One region of the Rhodococcus ruber genome, then DNA from elsewhere that is predicted to be linked to it. Evidence: riboswitches for the same ligand, from Rfam matches in the RefSeq annotation. Region 1 holds a riboswitch; the other holds the start of a gene.
The links. A riboswitch is a leader RNA that binds a small molecule or an ion and turns the genes downstream of it on or off. The one in region 1 is predicted to bind thiamine pyrophosphate.

Region 1 (3,449 bases):
CTCGGCGGCGCCGCGGCAGCCGGCGGTGTTGGGCAGCGGCGCGATGTCGAGGCGGCGAAGCAGATCGAGCACGCCGGTCCCGGACGCCGCGTCCACCCGGCGCATCGCCACGGTGGTCAGTTCGGTGCCGGAGGCGACGAGGGCCTCCTCGAGCACGGCGAGATTCGCGGCCCCACCGGTGCCGGTGATCAGCCGCGAGGCGAAGCTGCGTCCGGCGATCGTCAGGGGCGGCAGGTCGTGGCCGGGGTTGCGCTCAGCCACCCTGCACCGCCGTCAGCACCTCGATCTGCCAGCCCTTCTCGACGCGCTCGGACCACCGTCCCCGGGGGAAGAGGGCACCGTCCACGGCGACGGCGACCCCCCGGTCGGGGAGGCCGAGTCCGCTCAGCAGCTCGGCCATCGTCGGCGCCTGGGCGAACCAGCGCTCCTCCCCATTGACCGTGACTCCCACCGTCGGCGCACCGTTCATCACACTCACTCCTCGGTAAATCGTTGCGGATCAGCATATTTCGCCACAGCGAGCGGTTCGTCCGCGAGCTCCGCGACCACCGCGTCCGCCGTGACCGGGGTCAGCAGCACGCCGTTGCGGCCGTGCCCGGTCGCGGCGATCACCCGCTCGGACAGCCGGCCGATCAGCGGCAGGTTGTCCGGGCTCACGGGTCGCAGCCCCGCACTCGCCTCGTACAGCTCGTACTCGCCGATCGCCGGGAACAGCGCCTCGGCGTCGGCGATGAGATCCCGCACCCCCGCGACGGTGACCTGCGTGTCGTCGGCCTCGTACTGGGTTGCGCCGACGACGAGTCCGTCCGCGCGCGGCACCAGGTACGCGGGCCGGCCGTGCACGCTGCCGCGGACCGTCCGGTGCGGGGCGGGAGCCGCGCCCGGCCGGGTCCGCAGCCGCAGGATCTCCCCCTTGACCGGCCGCACCGGCAGGCCCGGCCACAACCGCGCCGAGGCGGCACCGGCCGCGAGCACGACCCGGTCGGCGTCCAGTTCGGTGACGTCACGCACCGGCTCGTCGACGAAGCTGACGCCGGCCCCGGCGGCAGCCCGTCGCAGCGCGTCGACGAGGACCCGGTTGTCCACGGCCAGCTCGTCCGGGGCCAGCAGACCCAGACGGATGCGCGGCCCCAGCGACGGCTCGAGTTCGCGCACCTCGGCGCGGCCGAGCACGCGCATCTCGTGCCCCTGCGCCGACACCCACTCGGCGATCGTGCGCAGGTCGGCGGCGTCGGCCGCGTCCAGCGCGACGGTCAGCGAGGCGGTGGAGGTGAACAGGTCGAGGCCGGTCTCCCGGAGCAGTTCGGCACCGAACGCCGGCCAGCGGGCCAGCGACGCGGCACCCAGCTCGAGGACGTGTTCCTCACCCGGCCAGCCCTCCGACAACGGTGCGAGCATCCCCCCGGCCACCCACGACGCCCCCGCTCCCGGGGACGGGTCGTGCACGGTCACGGTCCAGCCGGCCCGGGCCGTGCGCCAGGCGATCGACAGCCCGATCACGCCTCCGCCGACGACGGATACGGTTCCCAACAGTTCGTCCACCTCACTCCCTGCGCCGGCATGATCCGGTTCAGGTGCTGACGGTCGGGGCCGGCAGGCCCCCTCTCAGCCCCGCGATCCCCGGGACTCCCGTGTCGATTCGTTCAGAGCAGAGACTACCGTCTCCGCCGTGACTACCTACCGCGGCAACCGTCCCGCCCCCCGGGAACGCCTCGCGCAGGCCCGGCTCTACCTGTGCACCGACGCCCGTCGCGACACCGGCGACCTGGCCCGATTCGTCGAGGAGGCACTCGCGGGCGGTGTCGACATCGTCCAGCTCCGCGACAAGGGCTCGGCGGGCGAGAAGAAGTTCGGCCCGCTCGAGGCCCGCGAGGAGCTCGAGGCGCTCGAGGTGCTCGCCGCCGCCTGCCACCGGCACGGGGCCCTGCTGGCCGTCAACGACCGCGCCGACATCGCCCTGGCCGCCGGCGCCGACATCCTGCACCTCGGGCAGGGCGACCTGCCCGTGCGGTACGCCCGGCAGGTCCTCGGCGACGACGTGGTGATCGGCCGCTCCACCGCCAGCCGGGCCCAGGCCAGCCTGGCCGACATCGAGGACGGCGTCGACTATTTCGCCAACGGACCGGTGTGGGAGACCCCCACCAAGCCGGGCCGCACCGCAGCGGGCCTCGAGGTGCTGCGGGAGGTGGCCCGGTCGCAGCCGCGGCGGCCGTGGTTCGCCATCGGCGGCATCGATGCCGAGCGGCTGCCCGAGGTGCTCGACGCCGGCGCCACCCGCATCGCGGTGGTCCGCGCCATCACCGCGGCACCGAATCCGCGGACCGCGGCGGCCGCGCTGAAGGCCGCGCTGCCCCGCTGACGGTCCGTCACAGCCGGTCGCGCACCCGCGGCGGCCGCACTGGCGGCGCCGCCCGCTGACGGTCCGTCACAGCCAGTCGAGCACCGTCGACGGCGCCAGGGTCGGCACATCCCCGGGCAGCCGGGCGCGCAGTCCCCGGTCGGCCGTCACCACCACGGTGAGCACCTGGTCCAGGACCGCCGACGTGCCCTTCGCCAGGACGGCCAGTTCGTCGTCTCCGCTGCCGGCGGCGGTGTGCACCAGGGTGCGGTCGTCGTCGATCACCGCCGCGCGGGCCTGCCCCTCGAGGACCGCCTCGATGCGGCTCACCCAGCCGAACGAGCCGCCGGGCAGCTCGACGGTGCGGGGCACCGACTCCGCCAGCTCCGCGAGCAGTCGTGCGGTGGCGCCCGGCCGGTCGCGCCACCAGCCGTTCGGCCGCGCGCCGAGGACGTTGGCCGTGTCGAGCAGCATCCGCACCGCCCGGGTCCGCAGGTCCGGCCAGGCGGCCGCGAACCCGGAGTGCAGGGGCATGGTCTCGACGTCCGCCTCCGGCACCCAGCGCAGTTCGGTGCTCTCCCCGTTGAGGGTCGTCTCCATCGGGCTCGGGGTGTCCGCGACGACCGTGGTGTACGTCCATCCTCCGTCGACGCCGGAGGTGACCCGCTCGGTGCGCACGCTCACGGCAGCCGGGTCGATCCCGGTCTCCTCCTCGGCTTCCCGTACAGCCGCGACGACGGGACTCTCGTCGCTGTCGCGGGCGCCGCCGGGCAGCGCCCACGTGCCGCCCTGGTGGCTCCACGCCGCGCGGTGCTGCAGCAACACGGCCGGGGTGCCGTCGGGCAGCGGTGCACGCAGCAGCAGCCCGGCCGCGCCGAATCTGCCCCACCGGCGACCACCGTCGGGTCCGACGGCCCAGCCGTCCCCGTCACCTCGCATCGCGTCCGCCTCCCTGCCGCCCGGTCGCAGGCCGCGAGCCGGGCGTCCACCGTCCTCGGACGGCAACAACATCCCAGTACTGCTTATATGCTCGCCACACACAGTGCCACATCGGAAGGGGTGCTCTCGTGGACGTGCGCGTGACCCCCACGCTCGGCGCGGTCGGGGGTCG
Region 2 (3,449 bases), 470 kb from region 1:
GAGTTCGACGGCCGCCCGTTCCGCTCGGCGCCGCACCAGCCATGCGTCACCGAGCGGTTCGGGCACGCAGAGTCCGAGACCGGGCACGAGCAGCGGTCGGTCGCCGCCCGGCGGTGCCAGTCGTTCGGGAACGCCGATTCCGCTGGCTGCCACGACCCAGCCGTGGCCGTCCACGACAACGGCGGGCCCGCACGTCGCTGCGAGCACCGGTGCCGCATCGGCACGGAGCCTGTCGAGGTGGGCGGCATGCTCGCGCCAGAGCATCGACTCGGCCAATCGCACAGCCGTCTGCACGAGGGCCACGGTGGCCGGATGCACCGACATCGCGGACCCGCTGATGTCCAGTACCCCGAGTACCTCGCCGGAGCGTGGATCGTGGACCGGTGACCCCGTACACGACCAGCCGTAGTGGGACCGCGCGTAGTGTTCGGCCGAGAAGAGCTGCACCGGAGCGTCCTCGACCAGCGACGTGCCGACCGAATTGGTGCCCACCGACTTCTCCGACCACCGGGCGCCCTCCACGAATCCGAGGACGTCGGCTTCCCTCTGCACGTCGCGTGCACCCTCTCGCCACAACACCACCCCGTCCGAGTCTGCGACGACCACGATGAAGTTCGCGTCGCTCGCCACCTCGGTCAGGGTGCCGCGTAGCTCGGGCAGAACCGATCTCAGGGCACTTCGTGCACGGCGCGCCTCGAGTTCGGAAGTGTCCGCGAGTACGACGTCCTCACACCGGGCGGGACTGACACCGTCTGCCCGAAGACGCGACCACGACCGGGCGACGACGTCGCGCGGCGGTACCGGCGGCGTCCGACCGGACATCACCGCGTCGTGGACGTCGCTCAGCAATCGGGCGCGGCGCGACAAGTCTTCACCGGAACCGAAAGCGAGCAACCGTTGGCGCGCCGAACTGGCCTTACTCACGCCGTCCAGCCTACCGTCAGGAGTGTGAGCCACACCATGGCCCCTGCCGTCTGCGGCCGTCACGAATGCGGAATTCGTCGACGATCTCGCACACTCGCCGAGAAGTGGGTCGACCGGCACACTGCCTGAGCAAGATCGTTCCGCACGAACGCTTTCGGGCCCCACGCACGCCACCACAGGTCGACACACCCGCGCGAAGCGGACCGCACCGTGTACGGCGTGGCCCCGGCCGGCTCGCCACCGAACCCGTCCATCTCCCGCGGCCCCACCGAGCCGCCGAACGACGTCGACGCCTTATGATCCTCTCGACACGGGGTGCCCTGGAGGAGGGCTGAGATCACACTCGTCGAACCTGCTCTAGTTCGTACTAGCGAAGGGATGTCCGAACGACGATGTCTGCTTGTCCACCGCCGCGAGTGTTGTCCGTTGCCGGTTCGGATTCCGGAGGACAGGCAGCGCTTCTTCTGGACCATGTTCAGGCGACCCACTGCCGCCGGATCGTCCTCGTGCCGGGCGGGAATCCTTCGCAGCCTGCCGAGTTGTCCGATGTGACATCGAAGTTCGACGTGCAGGCACAGCCGGGGTAGGCTTGCGACGGACTCGACACGGGGTGCCGGAAACGGCTGAGAGACAGACCCGTCGAACCTGATCTCGATCATGCGAGCGAAGGGATGCCGAGCCGGCGCGGCCGTGTGGTCCGTCGCTGCGGTGAACCCCTTCCCACCGAAGGGAAAGAACAGACAATGCTCCTGCAGAACCAGACTGTCCTCGTCACCGGCGCCGGGCGCGGTCTCGGTCGCCACCTCGCGCAGGCGTTCGCCGACGAGGGCGCCGCCGTCGTGGTCAACTACCGCAACAGCAGCGACGCCGCCCACGCCCTCGCCGAGAAGATCGGCCCGGACCGTGCGATCGCCCTGCCCGCCGACGTGACCGACGCCGCGCAGGTAGACGTCCTGTTCACGCAGGCCCGGAAACAGTTCGGCCGGCCGGTCACCACCGTGGTCAACAACGCGCTGCCCGACTTCTCCTTCAACGGCGACGCGCGCCGCAGAGCCGACGAGATCGGCTACGGCGACTTCGCCGCTCAACTCGACGGCATCGTCGGCGGCGCTGTCAACACGATCCAGGCGGCCCTGCCCGGCATGCGCGAGGCCGGCGGCGGCACCGTCATCAACATCGGCACCAACCTGTTCCAGAACCCGGTGGTGCCGTATCACGACTACACCGCCGCCAAGGCGGCACTGCTGTCGCTGACCCGCACGTTCGCGGCAGACCTCGGGCCCGAAGGCATCCGCGTGAACATGGTCTCCGGCGGGCTGCTGCGCACCACCGACGCATCGGCAGCGACCCCCGAGGAAGTATTCGACCTGATCGCCGCCTCCACGCCCCTGCGGAAGGTCACCACCCCGGCGGACTTCGCCGCCGCCGTGCTGTTCTTCGCTTCCGACTGGTCGCGAGCAGTGACCGGCCAGAACCTGGTGGTCGACGGTGGACTGGTGATGAACTGATGCCGGAGCCCCGCACCCTCCATCTGAACGCCTTTCTCCACGGTGTCGGCCACCATTCGGCGGCCTGGCGGCATCCATCGTCTGCGGCGGAGCGAATCGGCGACATCGCCTACTACGAGGAACTCGCGCGGACCGCCGAACGCGGCTGCCTCGATGCGGTGTTCTTCGCCGACGGACACTGCGTGAACCCGGGCTACACGGCTGGGACCACGTGGTTTCTCGAACCCCTGACCGCGCTGTCCGCCATGGCGCGCAGGACGAATCGCATCGGGCTGGTCACCACGGTGTCCGCGAGCTTCCATACACCGTTCCATGCGGCGCGGATGCTCGCCTCGCTGGACCACATCAGCGGTGGACGGGCCGGGGTGAACATTGTGACCTCGATGTTCGACGCGGAGGCGCGCAACCACGGGTTCGACGCGCTGCCGGACCATGCCGAGCGTTACGGCCGCGCCGAGGAGTTCATCGAGGTGCTGACTGCGCTGTGGGACTCGTGGGACGAAGCCGGCATCCTCGTCGATCGCGCGGCCGGTCGATACCTCGACGCCGATGCCATCCGTCGGATCGACCACCGCGGTCAGCACTTCCGCGTCGACGGGCCGCTCACCGTGCCGCGTTGTCCGCAGGGGCGTCCGGTGCTGTTCCAAGCGGGCGCGTCGGAGACCGGACGCAACCTCGCAGCGCGGCACGCCGAAGCGGTGTACTCGGTGTCGTGGGATTCGGCCGCGGCGCTCGACTTCGCAACCGATCTGCGTGGCCGCGCTGCCGCCGCCGGACGAGATCCCGCGTCGATTGCGATACTGCCGGGCCTCGTCCCCTACGTCGGTCGCACCGAGGACGAGGCCCGGGCGAAGAAGGCGACCCTGGACGCGTTGCTCGACATCGACGCCGCGCTCGCCCAGCTCGGTGTCTTCACCGGTCAGGACTACACGGGCCACGATCTCGACGCGCCGGTGGACGACCTGCCGCCCCTCGATCAGTTCTCCGGCCCGCAGGGCCGCTACGCGACGGTACAAC

Region 2: linked by a shared signal. The riboswitch ahead of F1734_RS22925 (3-oxoacyl-ACP reductase) and the one ahead of thiO (glycine oxidase ThiO) in region 1 are both predicted to bind thiamine pyrophosphate.

What each region holds. Positions count from the first base shown of each region.
Region 1 is NZ_CP044211.1:4,549,463-4,552,911, forward strand. It holds gene thiG (thiazole synthase) at 1-261, opposite strand, end outside; gene thiS (sulfur carrier protein ThiS) at 254-469, opposite strand; gene thiO (glycine oxidase ThiO) at 475-1,533, opposite strand; TPP riboswitch at 1,531-1,643, opposite strand; gene thiE (thiamine phosphate synthase) at 1,670-2,359, shown strand; gene F1734_RS20940 (NUDIX hydrolase) at 2,426-3,277, opposite strand; gene F1734_RS20945 (hypothetical protein) at 3,406-3,449, shown strand, end outside.
Region 2 is NZ_CP044211.1:5,016,059-5,019,507, reverse strand. It holds gene F1734_RS22930 (GAF domain-containing protein) at 1-849, opposite strand, end outside; TPP riboswitch at 1,226-1,320, shown strand; TPP riboswitch at 1,521-1,613, shown strand; gene F1734_RS22925 (3-oxoacyl-ACP reductase) at 1,668-2,432, shown strand; gene F1734_RS22920 (LLM class flavin-dependent oxidoreductase) at 2,432-3,449, shown strand, end outside.